DNA from 3 places in the Kitasatospora sp. P5_F3 genome. Region 1 is predicted to be linked to each of the others. Evidence: riboswitches for the same ligand, from Rfam matches in the RefSeq annotation. Region 1 holds a riboswitch; each other region holds the start of a gene.

Region 1 (6,162 bases):
TGCCGTACTTGCCGAAGCCGGCCTCCAGGCTGGCCATGATCTCCAGCAGCGGACGGGTCGAGCGCTGGAACTCGATCACCTCGCGGGAGAGCTCGTAGATCCGTCGGGAGACCTTGGGGTCGCCGCTGAATACCTCGGTCTCGATCTCGTCGATGTCGTGCTGAAGCCCGGCGATCACCGGGGCGTAGCCGTCCACCACCGCGTCCAGCACGGCGTAAAGCACCGCCTCGGGGCCGAGCGCCAGCAGCTCCGGATCGTCCTCCAGCCGGCGGCGGACCACCGAGAGGTCCGGGGACTGCGAGTGGCGCACCGTCAGGACGAACTGCGGGCCGACGAAGAGGTGGATCTCGCCGAAGTCGACCTGCTCGCTCTCGTCCAGGTAGCGGGCCGCCCGGAGCACCACGAACAGGGTCGCGCCGTAGCGCTCCAGCTTGGGCCGCTGGTGGGCGACGATGGCGTCCTCGACCGCGAGCTCGTGCAGGTCGAACCGTTCGGCGGCCTCCAGCATCTGCTCCTCGGCCGGCCGGTAGAGGCCGATCCAGGCCATCGTGCCGGGCTCGCCGGGCACCTGCTGGTAGACCTCGGCCAGGCTGTCGCCACCGGCGGTCCGGTGGCCGTCCCGGTACACGGCTGCGTCCACCACCGAGCGCTCCAGGTGCCCCCCGTCGTCGCTCAGGTGCTCGGCGCGGGGGTCCACGCGGGCCCAAGGACACGCGGCGGGTGGCGGGGCGTCAGCTCGCGTCGGCCTTCACGGGACTCGCGGGGCTCGCAGGCGCGGCCGCCTTGCCCGGCTTGCGCAGGAACAGGTACAGCGTGGGCACCACGTACAGCCCCCAGGCCCAGACCTGAAGCTTCGTCGGGTCTGGCTGGAAGTTGAAGACACCCTTGAGCAGGGTGCCGTACCAGCTGTCCCGGGGGATGGTCGTGCTGATGTCGAAGGCGTGGTTCGCCAGGCCCGGCAGGATGTCGGCCTCCTGCAGGTCGTGCAGGCCGTAGGCCAGCACCCCGGCCGCCACCACGACCAGCATCGCCCCGGTCCAGGTGAAGAACTTGGCCAGGTTGATCTTCAGCGCGCCCCGGTAGAACAGCCAGCCGAGGAAGATCGCGGTGAGCAGCCCCAGGCAGGCGCCGACCAGTGGCCGGACGCCGTCGCTGGTGGCCTCCACCGCTGCCCAGATGAACAGCGCGGTCTCCAGGCCCTCCCGGCCGACGGCCAGGAAGGCGGTGAACACCAGTGCACCGGTGCCCATCGCGACCGCCGCGTCCAGCTTGCCGTGCAGCTCCGTCTTGAGGTGACGGGCCGTCCGGCGCATCCAGAACACCATCCAGGTGACCAGCCCGACCGCGATGATCGACAGCGTGCCGCCGAGCGTCTCGGCCGCCTGGAAGGTGAGCTGGCTGGAGCCGTAGGTGAGCAGGGCGCCGAACGCCATGCTCAGGCCGACGGCCACCCCGATGCCGGTCCAGACCGGGGCGAGCGCCTTCCGGCGGTCGGTCTTGACCAGGTAGGCGATCAGGATGCAGACCACCAGGCTGGCTTCGAGACCCTCGCGCAGGCCGATCAGGTAGTTGCCGAACACGGGGGTGTCCTCCGGTGCTTGTGGGGGTGAGGAGTGGGGCAGGTCAGCCGAAGAGCGACTGACCCCACCACTCACCGGGCTTGCGGACCCCCGGCGGGCAGGCGAAGTGCGCCGAACCGACATGCTGGATGTACTCGTTGAGGGCGTCCGTGGCAGCCAGCTTGCGCTGCACCGGGACGAAGGCCTTGCGGGTGTCGCGCTGGTACGCCAGGAAGAACAGCCCGGCCTCCAGTCGGCCGAGACCGTCCGAGCCGTCGGTGAACGAGAAGCCCCGGCGGAGCAGCTTGGCTCCGCTGTTGCTGTCCGGGTGCGCCAGCCGGACGTGCGAGTCCTTCGGCATCGCCTCCAGGTCGGGGGCGTCGTGCTCCTTCTGCTTGCCGAACGGGGCACCCTCGCGCTTGGTCCGGCCGAAGATGTCCTCCTGCTCGGAGAGCGGGGTGCGGTCCCAGGTCTCGATGTGCATCCGGATCCGCCGGGACACCAGGTACGAGCCGCCGGTCATCCACTCCGGGCCGTCGCCGGGCGCGGCCCAGACGTGCTCGGCCAGGGTCGGGGTGTCCTTGCCCGAGACGTTGTGAGTGCCGTCCTTGAAACCCATCAGGTTGCGCGGGGTCTGTGCCTCGGGCGTGGTGGAGGAGGTCTTGCCGAAGCCGAGCTGGGACCAGCGCACGGTGACCACGCCCATCCCGATCCGGGCCAGGTTGCGGATCGCGTGCACCGCCACCTGCGGGTCGTCGGCGCAGGCCTGCACACAGATGTCGCCGCCGCTGCGGGCCGGGTCCAGGTTGTCGTGCGGGAACGGCGGCAGGTCGATCAGGCCCTCGGGCCGCTTGGCCTTGAGGCCGAACCGGTCCTTGCCGTCCTTCTCGAACAGCGTCGGGCCGAAACCGATGGTCAGGGTCAGCCGGGAGGCGGGCAGGCCCAGCGCCTCGCCGGTGTCGTCCGGCGGAGCCTCGGCCAGGCCGGTCGCCCCGGCGCCGACCTCGCGGCCGCCGGTCATCACCGCGGCCGCCTTGGTCCACTCCTTGAGCACCCGGATCAGGGCGTCCCGGCTGGTGGTGGAGACGTCGAAGGCCGCGAAGTGCAGCCGGTCCTGGACCGGGGTGGCGATGCCGGCCTGGTGCTCGCCGTAGAACTCGATGTCGGGGACCGCCTTGAGGGCGGCCTCGGCCTGCTCGTCCGAGCCCTGGGTGGCCGCGGCCACCGTGCCGACCGCGGCGGCGCCCAGCGCCACCCCGGCCCCGGCCCAGCCGATGACGGCGCGTCGGCTGACCGAGCCCTTGGGCTGCTGGTCCTGCTGGCCCTGCTCCACGGCGGGTTCCTGCGTCTGCTCGCTCATGACTCTCCCTCAGGCCTTACTTGACCACGACGGCGGCGGCGAGCTTGGACAGCGGCTCGGCGAGCGCGTTGACGGCGTCCGAGAAGGCCTTCCGCTCCGGCTCGGCGACCTTGTCGTACGAGGTGTAGCTGTCGCCCTGCTTGTACTTGGCGAGCATCGCCTGCAGCGCGGCGAACTCCTGGTCCAGGGTCTTGGCCAGCTCCGGGTCCTTCTCGGCGGCGACCGGCTTGATCAGCTCGTACGCCTTCAGCGCGCCCTCGACGTTGCCCGCGAAGTCGGACAGGTCGGTGTGGCTGTAGCGGTCCTCCTCGCCGGTGACCTTGCCGGTGGCGACCTCGTCCAGCAGCTCCTTGGCACCGTTGGCCATGCTGGTGGCGGTGATGTCGGCGGTGCCGACCACCTTCTGCCACTCCTTCAGGTCGCTGACCAGCTGGTCGGCAAGCTTCTTGTCGGCATCGGTGATCGCGCCGGCCTCCCAGAGCGACTTCTCCAGCTTGTGCCAGCCGGTCCACTCCTGGCCGGGCTCCAGGCCGTCCTCGCGGACGTCGGTCTTCGGGTCGATGTCACCGAAGCTCTCGGCCACCGGCTCGGTCCGCTCCCAGCCGACCCGGGACGGGGCGAAGGCCGCCTTGGCGCCCTCCAGGTCCCCGGCCTTGATCGCGTCGGCGAACTTCTGCACCAGCGGGATGGTGGCGTCGGCCTGCTCCTGCACGTACTTGCGGTAGTCGGCGACCGCCTTGTCCAGGCGCGGGTCACCCTTGGCCGGGGCGCCGGCACCGGTCACGGTGATCTTCTGCCGGATGCCGTCGCCGGTCATGCCCGGCTTGCAGGCGACCTCGTACTCGCCGGCCTTGATCTCGGAGGTGATGGCGGCCTTGGTGCCGGGCCCGATGTTCTCCCGCTCGGCCACGATCTTGTCGCCCGCGGCGTAGACGTAGACCTCGGTGACCTTGGAACCCTTGTTCTGCACCGCGAAGTTGACCGCACCGGCCGGGAAGCTGGTCTTCGACAGCTCGCAGGAGCTGTCCGAGGCGTTCACCTGGATCGCACCGTCCGAGGAGACGTCCTTCTTCTGCTCGGTGCAGGCGGTCAGCGCGGCTCCGGCCACTGCGAGAGAGAGCAGCGCGGCGAGGTGCGGGCGACGGACGGGCATCAGGACTCCACGGACGGGGACGGCTTGAGGGACGGGCGGAGGCTACTTAGGACACCCTCACCCAGGAGTAAGCTAAGCCATGCCTAAGCACTTGCCCACACCGGGGGTGGTCACAGATCGGCAAAGACCCCCGGGCGGCTTTTCTGACGGACTGTCGGACGGAGGGTCTAGGGTGGTCCGTGCAGCTGGTTCGCCCTGTCCGCCAGGCAGGGTGTCGCAAGAGGGAATCCGGTGTGAGTCCGGAACTGCCCCGCAGCGGTGAGTGGGAACGAAAGCCGTCAACTAGCACTGGACGCAAGCGCGTTCGGGAAGCGACGGCCGGTAGGAGCCGGTACCCGGCGAGCCCGCGAGTCCGAAGACCTGCCACTGCCCACGCGCCCGCGACCGGCGGAGCGTGGCCTCACACCGGGACCTCGTGGGCGGGTCGGCGGCGGCACGGGCAGCTCCTTGACGGATCGCCCGGTCCTTCGTGTACCCGCGCCTCCTGGCCCGCGCGAACTCGCGAAGGAGAGTTCCGTGACCGGCATCACCCCCACCACCGTCGCCACCCTGCACGGCTACCCCCGGCAGGGCCCCGACCGTGAGTTGAAGAAGGCCGTCGAGCGCCACTGGTCCGGCCGCAGCAGCGCCGCCGAGCTGCTCGCCACCGCCGCCGAACTGCGCCGGAAGACCTTCACCGCCCTCGCCGGGGCCAGCCTCGGCGAACTGCCCAGCAATCACTTCTCGCTGTATGACCACGTGCTGGACGCGGCCTGGATGCTCGGCGCGATCCCGCCCCGGCACGCGGCGCTCGCCCCGGCCGACAGCACCGACGCCGACGCTGACGCCGAGCAGCGGCTCGCGGTCTACTTCGCGATGGCCCGGGGCACCGCCGAGGCGGCGCCGCTGGAGATGACCAAGTGGTTCGACACCAACTACCACTACCTGGTGCCCGAGCTCGGCCCCGACAGTGTGTTCCGGGCCGACCCGGCCAAGCCGCTGGCCGAGTTCGCCGAGGCCAGGGCGGCCGGGCTGACCACCCGTCCGGTACTGCTCGGGCCGGTCACCTTCCTGCTGCTGGCCAAGCCCGCCGAGGGCGTGGCCGCCGACTTCCAGCCGCTCACCCTGCTGGACCGGCTGCTGCCGGTGTACGCCGAACTGCTCGCCACCCTGCGGGCGGCCGGCGCCGACTGGGTCCAGCTGGACGAGCCCGCGCTGGTCCAGGACCGCACCCCGGCCGAGCTGAACGCCGCCGCCCGCGCCTACCGCGACCTGGGCGCCCTGACCGACCGTCCGAAGCTGCTGGTGGCGTCCTACTTCGACGCCCTCGGCGAGGCGCTGCCGGTGCTCGCCAAGGCCCCGGTGGAGGGCCTGGCGCTGGACTTCACCGGCCCCGCCGCCGCCAACCTGCCCGCGCTGGCCGCACTCGGCGGCCTGCCGGGCAAGCGGCTGATCGCGGGCGTGATCGACGGCCGCAACGTCTGGGCCGCCGACCTGGAGCAGGCCTTGGCCACCCTGGTCCCGCTGCTCGGACTGGCCGGGCGGGTCGACGTGGCACCGTCCTGCTCGCTGCTGCACGTGCCGCTGGACGCGGGCCTGGAGCGGGAGTTGGACCCACAGGTGCAGCGCTGGCTGGCCTTCGCCCGGCAGAAGGTGACCGAGACGGTCACGCTGGCCCGGGCCCTCACCGAGGGCCGGGACGCGGTCGCCCCGCAGCTGGCCGCCAACCGGGCCGCCCGCGCCTCCCGGAGCGCCTCCGCGCTCACCCACGACCCTGCGGTCCGGGCCCGCTGCGCCACCGTCACCCCCGGGGACGCCCGGCGGGCCGCCCCGTACCCCGAGCGTGCCGCCGCCCAGCAGGCCAGGCTCGGCCTGCCCCCACTGCCGACCACCACGATCGGCTCCTTCCCGCAGACCGACGCGCTCCGGGCCGCCCGCGCCGAGCTGCGCTCGGGCCGGCTCGACCGGGCCGCGTACGAGGAGCGGATCGCCGCCGAGGTGGGCGAGGTGATCGCCTTCCAGGAGCTGGCCGGTCTGGACGTGCTGGTGCACGGCGAGCCCGAACGCAACGACATGGTGCAGTACTTCGCCGAGCAGCTGACCGGCTTCCT
Region 2 (6,162 bases), on a different contig from region 1:
CCCGGACCGACAGTGGCAGCGGTGACCAGCCGGCCGCCCGGCCGAGGCCGACCACCGGCGGGTAGACCGGGGAGATGGCCATCAGCTCGGCCGGGTCGCCGAACCCGGCCGGTCCGTCCGGGGTGAGCAGCAGCACCCGGTCGGCGTACTGGACCACCCGCTCCAGCCGGTGCTCGGTCATCAGCACGGTGGTGCCGAGATCGTGCACCAGCCGTTGCAGCACCGCGAGCACCTCCTCGGCGGCGCCGGGGTCGAGCGCGGAGGTGGGCTCGTCCAGCACCAGCACCTTGGGGTGGCTGGTCAGTACCGAGCCGATGGCGACCCGCTGTTGCTGGCCGCCGGAGAGGGTGGAGAGCGCCCGGTCGCGCAGCTCGGCTAGGCCGAGCAGGTCCAGGGTGTCCTCGACCCGACGGCGCATCACCTCCGGGGCGATGCCCAACGACTCCATGCCGTAGGCGAGTTCGTCCTCCACGTTGTCGGTGACGAAGTGTGCCACCGGGTCCTGGCCCACCATGCCGACCAGGTCGGCGAGTTCGCGCGGGCGGTGCTCGCGGGTGTCCCGGCCGTCGACGGTGACCCGGCCGTGCAGGACGCCGCCGGTGAAGTGCGGCACCAGGCCGTTGACCGTGCCCAGCAGGGTGGACTTGCCGACGCCCGACGGGCCGACCACCAGGCAGAGTTCGCCCTCGGGGACGGTCAGGTCGAGGCCGCCGAGCACGGGCGCGGCGGCGTCGTGGTACTGGACCGAGACCTGTTCGAAGTGGATCACTTGGGGGCTCCGGGGCGGGGCGGGGCAGGGGCGACGAAGGCGGGCAGCAGGCCGAGCAGTACGGCGAGCGCGGGCAGCAGCGGGAGTTCGGGCACGGTGGGCGGCACGGCCGGCGGGTTGAAGGCGCCGGGGTCGCGGCCGGAGAGCCAGATCAGCAGGCCCGCGACGGCCAGGCCCGAGCCGGCCACCAGCCACTCCCGCCAGGCCCAGGGGTCGGGCCGGTAGCGGGTCCTGACGGAGCGTCGGCTGCCGAGCAGCAGCCCGGCGCCGAGCGCGGCCAGGCCGGCCAGCAGGACCGGCAGCGCCCAGCGCACGGTGCCCTCGGTGAGCAGGCCGTAGCAGGCCACGCAGACCGCGAGCAGGCCGGTCAGGGTGAGCGCGCCGATCGAACGGGCGACCCGGCGCGGGAGGTCGGCGGTGCGGCCGAAGCCCCGGCTGTCCATGGTGGCCGCCAGGCTGACGGAGCGTTCGAGGGCCGACTCCAGCACCGGCAGGCCGACGCTGAGCAGTGAGCGCAGGCCCGTGTCGGAGCGGCCGCGCAGCCGGCGGGCGGACCTGATCCGCTGGACGTCCGCGACCAGGTTGGGGGTGAAGGTGAGCGCCACCACGGCGGCCACCCCGGCCTCGTACAGCGCACCGGGCAGGGCGCGCAGCAGGCGGGCCGGGTTGGCCAGTGCGTTGGCGGCGCCGACGCAGATCAGCAGGGTGGCCAGCCGCAGGCTCTGGTAGAGCGAGTAGAGCAGCCCCTCCAGGGTGACGGCGCCGCCGATCCGCACCCCCTGCGCCCAGTCCGGTAGCGGGAGTTGGGGCAGCGTGAAGAGCACGTGGGTGCCGCCGACCCCGGAGCCGAGGAAGACCGTGAAGAGCAGCCGGATGCCGAGCACCGCCAGTGCCAGCTTGACGAAGGCGGTGTAGGAGCGGGCCCAGGGCTCGGTGCTGCGCCGGGCCGCGACCACGTAGCCGGAGACCGCGACGATCAGCAGGAGCAGCAGCGGGTTGGTGGTGCGGGAGGCCGCCGCGCCGAGCCCGATCGCCCACAGCCACCACGCGCCGGGGTGCAGATGGCGCGGGCCGATCGCGGAGCGGGTCGAGCGGACGGGGCGGGGCTGCCGGGTGCGGCTGGGCGTGGGCACGGATGACACCTCAGGAGTCGCGGCGGCGCCGGGCCTGCCAGACCGCGCCGGCGGCCAGGGCGGCGACCAGTGCGCCGCCCGCCAGCAGGCCGACCGACGGGCCCGAACTCTCGCTCTTGCCGGTGGAGTTGTCCGCAGCTCCGACGGTGTCGCCGCAGCCGGAGCGGGGGTAGCCGACGATCGCGCAGAGGATGCCGTTGGCGTCGTAGCGCAGCGGCGGGGCGACGGCGGCCAGCACCTCGGCCGAGCTGGCGGCGGTGGGGACCGCCGCGCACACCGTCCGGGCGGCGGGCGGGGTCTCGCCGGCCGGGGCGTCGGCGGTGGTGCCGAAGTCCAGCACCACGGCGATCCGCTTCTTCCCGGCCTGCGCCGGGGTGGTGGCGCAGACCGTGCCGAAGTCACCGGCGGCGGTGGGCCGGGCGGCGTCCTTGCCACCGTCGGGGCTGACCGCGAACCGCCAGCCGTCCACCGCGCCGTCCGGCGGGACGTACACCGCGGGGCCCTGCTGCTGGTACGCCCAGGCGCTGCCCGACCACTTCCAGAACGACCAGTAGCGGTAGCCGGTGGCGTGCGCGGGTGCGGCGAGCAGGAACGGCAGCAGCAGTGCCAGCAGCAGTGCCAGCAGCAGTGCCAGGACGGCGGCGACGGCCGGGGCCGCCACCGCCGTCCGGGAGTGAGGGGAGGTCACTTCTGCTTGTCACCTTCGGACTTGGTGTCCGCCTTGTCGCCCGCAGCCTTGCTGGGGGCACCGACGGTGTGGGTGCCGCGCTTGCGCTGGAGGCTGAGCAGCAGGCCGCCGCCGATGCCGACCAGCAGGCCGATACCGACCAGCCAGACCGGGGAGAAGCCGTTGTCGTCGTCGGCCTCGGTGCCCGCCGGGCCGGAGGCGGAGGTGGTGGCGGCCGGGAGGGACTTGGGCGCCGGGCCCGAGTCGATCAGCAGCTGGACCACATTGGTACCGCCGAAGTCGTACGGGTCGCGCTCGGCGGCCTGGGCGGTCAGCAGCAGCAGTGCGGCGGCCGAGGCGTCGGTGCCCGAGGCGCCCTTGGCGGCCCACGGGTAGCCGTTGCCGGCCAGCCAGTCGGCGGCCGGGGCGGCCTGCTGCGGGTGCCCGGACTGGACCAGGCCGAGCACCGTCCAGGCGGTCGCGGTGAAGTCGGGAGTGGCGGTGGCACCGGGCATGGTCTGCATCAGGTGCTGCCCGTTGGCGCCCAACTGGGCGACCAGGTAGGCCCCGGCCGCCTCGGCGGAGTCCGCGTGCGGCACGGTGGCCGGGGCGGCGGCGCAGTCCAGGGGCTTGGGCGCGGCGTCCACCCGGTTGGTGTTGACGACCGGCAGCTTGCCGCCGGCCGCGGCCAGCAGGGCCTGCGCGGAGGCCAGGTCGTTGGCCTTGAGCGCGCCGTCCGGGGCCGGCTGGTAGGCGAAGGCGCCGCGCTGCTCGGCGGGGGCGGCGCAGGCGAGCTGGAACAGCGCCAGGCCGTCGTAGCCGTTCTTGCCGCTCTTGGCGACGGCGGCCGGGTCGAGACCGGCGGCGATCAGCGCGTTGACGGCCAGTCCGGTGGAGTTGGCGTCACCCGGGTTGCCGGGGTTGAAGGCCCAGCTGCCGTCCGCGTTCTGAACGGTCTTCAGCCAGTCGGTGCCCCGGGTCACCGCGTCCTGGTGCCCGCCGAGCAGCTTGAGCGACTGGATCGCCATCGCGGTGGCGTTGCTGTCCTCGGTCTTGGCGTCGCAGGCCACGGCGGTGTCGGCCCGGAACGAGGCCCAGCCGCCGTCAGCGCACTGCTGACCGGTCAGCCAGCCCACGGCAGCGTCGGACGGGACGACCTTGACGGCGCCGAGCGCGGTGAGGGCCAGCGACTGCCGCCAGACGCCGTCGTACGTCGGGTCGCCCTTGCCGTAGAGCGCGGCCGGGGCGGCGGCGGGGGAGGGGGTGTCCGCGAGGGCGGGGGCGGCGGCGCCGATCAGCAGAGCGGCGGCGGCCAGCGCGGCGGCGCCCGTGCGGGCGGTGGTGAGCATGAGGGTCGACGTGCCTTTCGGTGAGCGGAGCAGCGGCCCGAGGCGGGCCGCCCGTAGACCTCGACGGAGCCGGGAAACCCGGCACTGCCGCTCGCTCCCCGGCGGGCATCCCGACTGTGACGGTTGCGTGGTCAGCGCCGGAGTCGCACCGGCTTCCCCCGCACGAGGAGCGGATGAAGTTGTTGATCCTGCGTCCAAGACTCTAACCGGCCGACCGGAGTGCCCCGAGCGGACAGGGTACGGACACAGCGGGCACCCCGAGGCTGGAACTGGTACCAGTTCTGTGCCCGCGAAAGGAGGAGGGCCGCCGGCCGAGGTCCTGACGCGGCGGCACCTGAGTGTTCTGGAAGCACCTGGCGGAGAAGGACGAGATCGACGGACGGAGCGTCAGAGGACGAGCAGCCGGGCCGCGGTGTGCAGGTCGCCGCGGACCTCGGCGAGCGAGGCGCGGCCGGAGAGCCAGGCGAGCAGGGTGGCGTGCCAGGTGTGGCCGATCACCCGCAGGGCGGCCTGCTGGGTCGGCGACGGGGTGGGGCCGAGCTGGGCGGCGTCCAGCACGATGGCCGAGGTGACGGCCGACACGGCGTCCACCTCGGCGCCGACCGAGCGGTCCGCGAAGGAGAGCGCGCGGACCATCGCCTCGGCGAGCCGGGGTTCGCGCTGGAGCGCGTGGAAGGCCTGGGTCAGGGTCTCGGCCACCCGTCCGGCCGGGTCGTCGCCGGCGGGCGGGTGGCGGCGGACCTGCTCGTGCAGCTGCTGGAGCTGCTCCTGCATCACCGCGACCAGCAGGTGCACCTTGGACGGGAAGTAGCGGTAGAGGGTGCCGAGCGCGACCTCGGCGCTCTCCGCCACCTCGCGCATCTGGACCGCCTCGTAGCCGCCCCGGGCCGCCAGCGMGGTGGCGGCCCGCAGGATCCGACGGCGGCGTTCGGCCTGCCGGGGGGTGAGGCCGGTACCGAGGGCGGCGGTGGTGGTCAAGGAGGCTCCCAGAGCGCGCGCGTGGGTGACCGGATCAAGGATCGAGGTGATTCAACCATGGGGTGGGAAGTGAGGATATGTCAGCGGCCGGGTGGTCCGAGAGTTATGTCACAGTGAACGCCGGGTGGGCGGGGTGCGCGGACGGGTCAGAATGGATGCCTCCGGTACTGACGTACCCGTCAGTAGCAATCCCCGGGGGCGAACTGCCGCCCTCGGGTGCGGGCCGGTATCGTCAAGGTCTCTCATTGTTCGATCAGCCCAATGACGAGCTCCACCATCATGAAACGTGATCTACTTTCCCGCCGCCGCGCAGGCCGGGGAGTAGGGGACAGGAGCCCCGGATGACCGCGCTGCCGCCGCGACCGCTGCGGATCGCCCTGCTGTCCTACCGGGGCGACCCGTACTGCGGCGGCCAGGGCGTCTACGTCCGGCACCTGTCCCGTGAGCTGGCCGGGCTCGGGCACCACGTGGACGTGATCGGGGCCCAGCCCTTCCCGGTGCTCGACCCGGTCGAGGGGCCCGGCAGTGTCCGGCTGGTGGAGCTGCCCAGCCTGGACCTGTACCGCGCCGACGACCCGTTCCGCACCCCGGCGCTCACCGAGTACCGGGGCCTGGTGGACGTGCTCGAGGTGGCCGGGATGCGGACCGGCGGCTTCCCCGAGCCGCTCACCTTCTCGCTCCGGGCCCGGCAGTACCTGGCCGCGCACAAGGGCCGCTACGACGTGGTGCACGACAACCAGACCCTCGGCTACGGCCTGCTCGGCCTGGAGCGGCACGGCTTCCCGCTGGTCACCACGGTGCACCACCCGATCACCGTGGACCGCCGACTGGAGCTGGCCGCCGCGCCGACCCGGCTGAAGCGGATCTCGCTGCGCCGCTGGTACGCCTTCACCCGGATGCAGCGCCGGGTGGCCGCCCGGCTGGAGCACGTGATCACCGTCTCCGGCAGCTCGAAGACCGAGATCGCCGAGCAGCTCGGCACCCCGCCCGGCAACATCGCGGTGGTCCCGATCGGCGCCGACACCCGGCTCTGGTCGCCCTCGGCAGAGATCGCCCAGGTACCCGGACGGATCGTCACCACCTCCAGCGCGGACGTACCGCTCAAGGGTCTTGTGCACCTGGTCGAGGCGCTGGCCAAGCTGCGCACCGAGCGGGACGCGCACCTGGTGGTGGTCGGCAAGCCGCAGCGGGGCGAGGGTCCGGTGGCCGAGGCGGTCCGCCGGTTCGGGCTGGAGCGCTGGATCGAGTTCCGTACCGGGCTGACCG
Region 3 (6,162 bases), on a different contig from region 1:
ATGTACTTGAAGCAGAACTGCGCCTTCTGGTGGATGGAGGGGATGTTCTCCACCGCGTCGAAGGCCGCCGACCGGTCCTCGGGATCGGGCAGGTAGGTGTCGAGCAGCGTCAGGTAGAACTGGACGTGCACGGCCTCCTCGAACAGCTGCCGGGACAGGTAGAGCCGGGCCTCGGGGGAGTTGATGTGCTTGTAGAGGCTCAGCACCACGTTGTTGGAGACGATCGAGTCACCGGTGGCGAAGAAGGCGACCAGACGGCCGATCATGTGCCGCTCGCCGTCGCTGAGCTTGGCGAGGTCGGCGACGTCGGAGTGCAGGTCCACCTCCTCGACGGTCCAGGTGTTCTTGATCGCGTCGCGGTACTTGTCGTAGAACGACGGGTAGCGCATCGGACGGAGCGTCAGCTCGAAGCCCGGGTCGAGCAGCATCTTCTCGCGGTCGGGGGTGGTGCTCACTGGCAGGCCTCGCAGGACTCGGGGTTCTCCAGGGAGCAGGCGAGCGCTGCCTCCTCCTCCGGAGTGAGGGTGGTCGGAGCGGCCACCGCGACGGGGGCGGACGGCGCCGGGACGGCGGCGCGGGCGGCACCGGAGGCGGCCTGGGCGATCCGGGTGGCCGGGCGCGAGCGCAGGTAGTAGGTGGTCTTCAGACCGACCTTCCAGGCGTACGCGTACATCGAGCTCAGCTTGCCGATGGTCGGCGCAGCCATGAAGAGGTTCAGCGACTGGCTCTGGTCGATGTACGGCTGCCGGGCGGCGGCCAGGTCGATCAGCGCCCGCTGCGGCAGCTCCCAGGCGGTGCGGTAGAGCGAACGGACCTCGGCGGGCAGCCAGTTGAGGTCCTGCACCGAGCCGTTCGACTCGCGCAGCGCGTCCCGGGTCTGCGCGTCCCAGACGCCCAGCTCCTTGAGGTCGCGGATCAGGTACGGGTTGACCTGGAGGAACTCGCCGGAGAGGGTCTCGCGCTTGAACAGGTTGGACACCTGCGGCTCGATGCACTCGTACACGCCGGCGATCGAGGCGATGGTCGCGGTCGGCGCGATCGCCAGCAGCAGCGAGTTGCGCAGGCCGGTCTCGGCGATGGTGGCGCGCAGCGCGTCCCATCGGTCGGCCCACTGCGGCGCGGTCTCGAAGTGGTCGATGTGCAGCTGGCCGCGGGCGGCGCGGGTCTCCGCGTACGCCTCGTGCCGGCCGAGCTGGACGGCCAGCTCGCTGGAGCGCTCGTAGGCGACCAGCATGATCCGCTCGGCGATCAGCGTGGAGAGCTGCTTGGCCTCGGCCGAGTCGAAGTCCAGCCGGAGCTGGAAGAAGACGTCCTGAAGGCCCATCACGCCGAGGCCGACCGGGCGCCAGCGGGAGTTGGAGGTGCCGGCCTCGGGGGTCGGGTAGAAGTTGATGTCGATGACCCGGTCCAGGAAGGTCACGGCGGTGCGCACGGTGGCGTCCAGCCGGTCCCAGTCCATGGAGTTGAGCAGGTCGGCGGCGGTGGCGCCGATCGCGACGTGCGCACCGAGGTTGACCGAGCCGAGGTTGCAGACCGCGGTCTCGGAGTCGTCGGTGACCTCCAGGATCTCGGTGCAGAGGTTCGAGGAGTGCACGGTGCGGCCGGGCACGGCGGTCTGGTTGGCGGCCCGGTTGGCGGCGTCCTTGAAGGTCATCCAGCCGTTGCCGGTGGTGGCCAGGGTGCGCATCATCCGGGCGTACAGGGTCTGCGCCGGGATGGTGCGGACGGCCTTGCCCTCGGCTTCGGCCTTCAGGTAGGCGGCGTCGAAGTCGGCGCCCCAGAGGTCGACCAGCTCGGGCACGTCGGCGGGGGAGAACAGCGACCAGTCGGCGTTGGCGTTCACCCGGCGCATGAACTCGTCCGGGATCCAGTGCGCGAGGTTCAGGTTGTGCGTACGCCGCGCCTCCTCGCCGGTGTTGTCGCGGAGCTCCAGGAACTCCTCGATGTCGGCGTGCCAGGTCTCCAGGTACACGCAGGCGGCGCCCTTGCGGCGGCCGCCCTGGTTCACCGCGGCGACCGAGGAGTCCAGGGTGCGCAGGAACGGGACGATGCCGTTGGACTTGCCGTTGGTGCCGCGGATCAGGCTGCCGCGCGAACGGATCCGGCTGTAGGAGAGGCCGATGCCGCCGGCGTGCTTGGAGAGCCGGGCGATCTGCGCGTAGCGGCTGTAGATCGAGTCCAGGTTGTCCAGCGGCGAGTCCAGCAGGTAGCAGGAGGACATCTGCGGGTGCTTGGTGCCGGAGTTGAAGAGCGTCGGCGAGGAGGTCAGGTACTCCAGGCGGCTCATCAGGGTGTAGAGCTCGGCCACCTCGGCCACCGACTGCTCGGTGTCACCGACCGCGAGACCGGCCGCGACCCGGAGCAGGAAGTGCTGCGGGGTCTCGATCACCTTGCGGGTGATCGGGTGGCGCAGCAGGTACCGGGACTGCACGGTGCGCAGGCCGAAGTACTCGAAGCGGTCGTCGCCCTGCTGGTCGATCAGGGCGTCGAAAGCGTCGGAGTGCTTGGCCACGAACGCGGCGGTGACGTCGCCGATCAGGCCCTCGGTGTGGCCGACCACGATCGAGGCGGAGAAGGAGACGGCGCCCTGGCCGATCGCCTCGTCCTGGATCTCCAGGGCGAGCAGGCGGGCGGCGAGCTTCGAGTACTGCGGGTCCTCGGCGATCATCGAGGCGGCAGCTTCCACGGCCAGTCCGCGCAGCTCGGCGAAGTCCGAGTTGGCGTTCCGGCCGCGCAGCGCAGCGGCCGCGACGTGGCCGGGGTCCACCTGGGGCAGGTCGATGCTGCGGTCGGTGAGCAGCCGAAGCAGCGCAGCACCAGGGTCGGTGTGAGCGGAGTCGGCAGAACCCTGGGAGGGCAGGGCAACTGAGGCAGCGATGGTCAAGGCGCTTCTCTCCTGGCGGCGGCGGTCGGCGAGGGGCTACCGGACCGTCAGGGCACAGGGGAGCGGCGCGGAACACCTGACGGCGCGCGCGAATACCCCCCCGGCCCGCCCGCGAGGCCCGGATGTCACTGCTGTGCTGAATGGCGTCTGCGGGGAAGCCGTGTCGCACACCGTCGGCAGGTCCTCGGACTCACGGGCGCCCCTTGGGCCGCGCGCTCACCGCTGCGGGGCAGTCCCGGAATCACACCGGGTTCCCCTGCTTCGACAGCGAGAGCGAGCATACATGTAGTGGCACCCTGCCGACGTGACCCCACATCTTGTGCGCGCAGTGTGTCGGGCTGACTCCTCGTCGGGTTCGGGGACGACGCCGTCGGATCGGTCGGCGGACGGTCGGCGCACACTGCCCGGGCACAAAACAGTCACCGATCGGCCCTGCGTCGGCGCTTTGGATTACTATCTCGCCTCATGAGCGAGGGAACGGGTACGCCGACCGGTCAGCAGCCCGAACAGCCGATACCGGGCCAGCCGGTCCCGCAGCCTCCGTACCCGCAGCCGGGGCCGGGGCAGCCGGGTGGCATGTATCTGCCGCAGCAGGCCCCGTGGCAGCAACAGCAGCAGTTCGGCGGGCCGGTTGAGCCCGACTGGGCCGATCTGGCGGACCGTCACGAGCAGGAGTCCCGCAAGCGCCGTCGGCGCCTGATCGGTGGCGTCGTCGTCGCCGTCCTGGTGGTCGGCGCCCTGACCGCCACCGGTGTGGTGATCGCGGGCAAGCGCGGGGAGGAGCCCAAGCCCGGCCCGACCACAGCCGTCTCCTCGCCGGCGGCCTCTCCCGCGAAGCCCACCCCATCGCCGAAGGCCGCCGACCTGTTGGCGAGTACGGCCACCGACAAGGGGCCGACCGATGCCGCAGCCCTCTTCCCGGCCCAGACCAGGACGATCGACGGCCGGACCTGGACCCGACTGGTCACGGACAGCGACGCCGCCTGCGGCACGACGACGGGCGGGCTGGGCAAGGTCCTGGTCGGCGCTTCCTGCCGGGGCCTGGTGCGCGCCAGCTACGTCTCCGAGGGCAGCGTGGTGACGGTCGGAATCGCGGTGTTCGAGAAGAAGGAGAGCGCCGACGCGGTGCTGGCCAAGCATGTCGGGGCGATCCAGGGGCTGGTCGAGAAGGGCGCCAACTTCTGCACCTCGGGCGGCTGCCCGGAGACGCACGCCTCGCTCGGCCGGTACGTGTTCTACACGGTGGCCGGCTCGCTCAAGCCCGAGGTGAAGGACGACCCGGTCTCGGCGGCCGCGGCCAAGTCCTTCGCGGACTTCACCAAGAAGACCCTGACGGACCGGGTCATCAAGAAGGCCTCGGAGAGCCCGGCCGGCTGACGCCCGCGGGCCGGACGGCTCGTCAGAAAGCCATCGCGTAGACCAGCAGGCGCACCCCGGGTCGGACGTCCCAGTCCCGCTCGGGGGTTCGCCGGAAGCCCAGCCGCTCGTAGAGCCGGTGGGCCGAGGTCATCGACGGGCGGGTGGAGAAGGCCATCCCGGTCAGCCCGAGCTCCCGGCTGCGGGCGATCGAGGCGCGGACCAGGGCCTCGCCCGCTCCCCGGCCGCGCGCCGCGCCGCTGACCGCGAGCATCCGGATCTCACCCTCGGACGGTTCGGCGATGTCGGCGAAGCCGGTGCCGCCGACCGCGAAGGTCACGCAGCCGAGCACTCGTCCGTCGGCCGGATCGACCGCGACGAGGAGTTCCGCCTGCTCGAACCGAGGGCGGGCGTCAAGGAGTTGAGCGGCGTAAGGGCCGTCGGCCGGGCTGTGGCCGTCACCGACGAAGGCTTCGTGGGTGACGGCTCCGACTGCTTCGAGATCGGCTTCGACGGCGCGGCGGATGACGAGGTCCATGCTGCCAGTCTGCCCGAACGCGAGTCCGATGCGGCGGGCAGGGCGCCGAGCAGCCGGTCGCCGGGAGCGGGTTCGCGGGGATAGCCGCCGGGGTGGTGCCAGTTGTCGCGGCCGTGCCGGGAGTTGCGCTCGACGTCCCGGCCGACCAGCGCGCCCAGCAGGGCGAACGAGCCGAGGACGGCGAGCAGGGCCAGGGCACTTGCGAGGGTGGAGGAGTTCATGGCTCCACTCTCCCGCCGCCCGCGCGGCGGGACGAGTGGCAGAAATGACCTGTTGCATCGATATCCTGCCATCGGGCATCCTGACAGCATGCTGCAGAACGTCGTCACCGTGGTGCTGGAAGAGGTCCACCCCTTCGAACTCGGCCTGGCCTGCGAGGTCTTCGGCCTCGACCGGAGCGACAACGGCCTGCCGGTCTACGACTTCGCGGTGGCCTCCGACCGGCCGGGGAAGCTGCGCACCCACGCCGGGTACAGCATCGACGTCGAGCACGGTGCCGAACGGCTGGCCCAGGCCGACCTGGTGATCGCCGCCGCCACGACGATCCGGGACGAGTACCCGGCGCCGCTGATCGAGGCGCTGCGGGCGGCGGCCGAGCGCGGCGCGCGCGTTCTCTCGATCTGCAGCGGCGCCTTCCTGCTCGGCGCCGCCGGGCTGCTGGACGGCCGCCGCTCCACCACCCACTGGCGGCACACCGACCGGCTGGCCGCCCGCTTCCCGCTCACCAGGGTCGAGCCGGACGTGCTCTACGTGGACGAGGACCCGGTGATCACCTCGGCCGGCACCGCCGCCGGGATCGACGCCTGCCTGCACCTGGTCCGCAAGCTCCAGGGCGCCGAGGTGGCCCGTGGGATCGCCCGGCGGATGGTGGTCGCGCCGCACCGGGACGGCGGGCAGGCCCAGTTCGTCGCCCGGCCGCTGCCGGAGAACGACGAGGACTCGCTCGGCGGCCTGCTCGACTGGCTCCGCCGGCACCTGCACCAGGAGCTGACGGTGGAACAGCTCGCCGCCCGGGCCCACATGTCGCCGCGCACCTTCGCCCGCCGGTTCCAGCAGGAGACCGGCACCACCCCGCACCGCTGGCTCACCAACCAGCGCCTGCTCCAGGCCCAACGCCTGCTGGAGGGCACCAACGAGCCGGTCGAGATGGTCGCGGCCTCCTGCGGCTTCGGTAACGCGGCCACCCTCCGCCACCACTTCACCCGCTGGCTCGGCACCACCCCGCAGGCCTACCGCCGCACCTTCGGCTAGAGGTGGTCGGTGCGGTTCCACGAATCCGGGCGGAGCGAGCCGGCCCGGTTGCGCCAGAGACTGGTGGAGCAGTTGGCGACGGGGGGGAGATCGAGCAGCTGGGATTCGCTCAACCGGTCGAGGACGTAACGGA

What was found. Region 1 has a riboswitch for cobalamin ahead of metE (5-methyltetrahydropteroyltriglutamate--homocysteine S-methyltransferase). Riboswitches for the same ligand answer to the same signal wherever they lie in the genome.
Region 2: it holds a riboswitch for cobalamin, as region 1 does, so the genes downstream of both, ACXJMZ_RS08635 (prenyltransferase/squalene oxidase repeat-containing protein) here and metE (5-methyltetrahydropteroyltriglutamate--homocysteine S-methyltransferase) in region 1, are expected to answer to the same signal.
Region 3: it holds a riboswitch for cobalamin, as region 1 does, so the genes downstream of both, ACXJMZ_RS25760 (ribonucleoside-diphosphate reductase subunit alpha) here and metE (5-methyltetrahydropteroyltriglutamate--homocysteine S-methyltransferase) in region 1, are expected to answer to the same signal.

Annotation. Positions count from the first base shown of each region.
Region 1 covers NZ_JBFUMY010000064.1:7,700-13,861, reverse strand. The annotation lists partial or broken gene ACXJMZ_RS29125 (magnesium and cobalt transport protein CorA) at 1-709, opposite strand, end outside; gene efeU (iron uptake transporter permease EfeU) at 732-1,580, opposite strand; gene efeB (iron uptake transporter deferrochelatase/peroxidase subunit) at 1,624-2,919, opposite strand; gene efeO (iron uptake system protein EfeO) at 2,936-4,072, opposite strand; cobalamin riboswitch at 4,241-4,454, shown strand; gene metE (5-methyltetrahydropteroyltriglutamate--homocysteine S-methyltransferase) at 4,589-6,162, shown strand, end outside.
Region 2 covers NZ_JBFUMY010000010.1:112,107-118,268, forward strand. The annotation lists gene ACXJMZ_RS08620 (ABC transporter ATP-binding protein) at 1-769, opposite strand, end outside; gene ACXJMZ_RS08625 (energy-coupling factor transporter transmembrane component T) at 766-1,911, opposite strand; gene ACXJMZ_RS08630 (SCO2322 family protein) at 1,913-2,590, opposite strand; gene ACXJMZ_RS08635 (prenyltransferase/squalene oxidase repeat-containing protein) at 2,587-3,918, opposite strand; adenosylcobalamin-variant (AdoCbl-variant) riboswitch at 4,014-4,087, opposite strand; gene ACXJMZ_RS08640 (TetR family transcriptional regulator) at 4,306-4,896, opposite strand; gene ACXJMZ_RS08645 (glycosyltransferase family 4 protein) at 5,238-6,162, shown strand, end outside.
Region 3 covers NZ_JBFUMY010000050.1:61,291-67,452, forward strand. The annotation lists partial or broken gene ACXJMZ_RS25755 (ribonucleotide-diphosphate reductase subunit beta) at 1-428, opposite strand, end outside; gene ACXJMZ_RS25760 (ribonucleoside-diphosphate reductase subunit alpha) at 452-2,884, opposite strand; cobalamin riboswitch at 3,043-3,203, opposite strand; gene ACXJMZ_RS25765 (hypothetical protein) at 3,350-4,261, shown strand; gene ACXJMZ_RS25770 (GNAT family N-acetyltransferase) at 4,284-4,778, opposite strand; gene ACXJMZ_RS25775 (helix-turn-helix domain-containing protein) at 5,088-6,029, shown strand; gene ACXJMZ_RS25780 (histidine phosphatase family protein) at 6,026-6,162, opposite strand, start outside.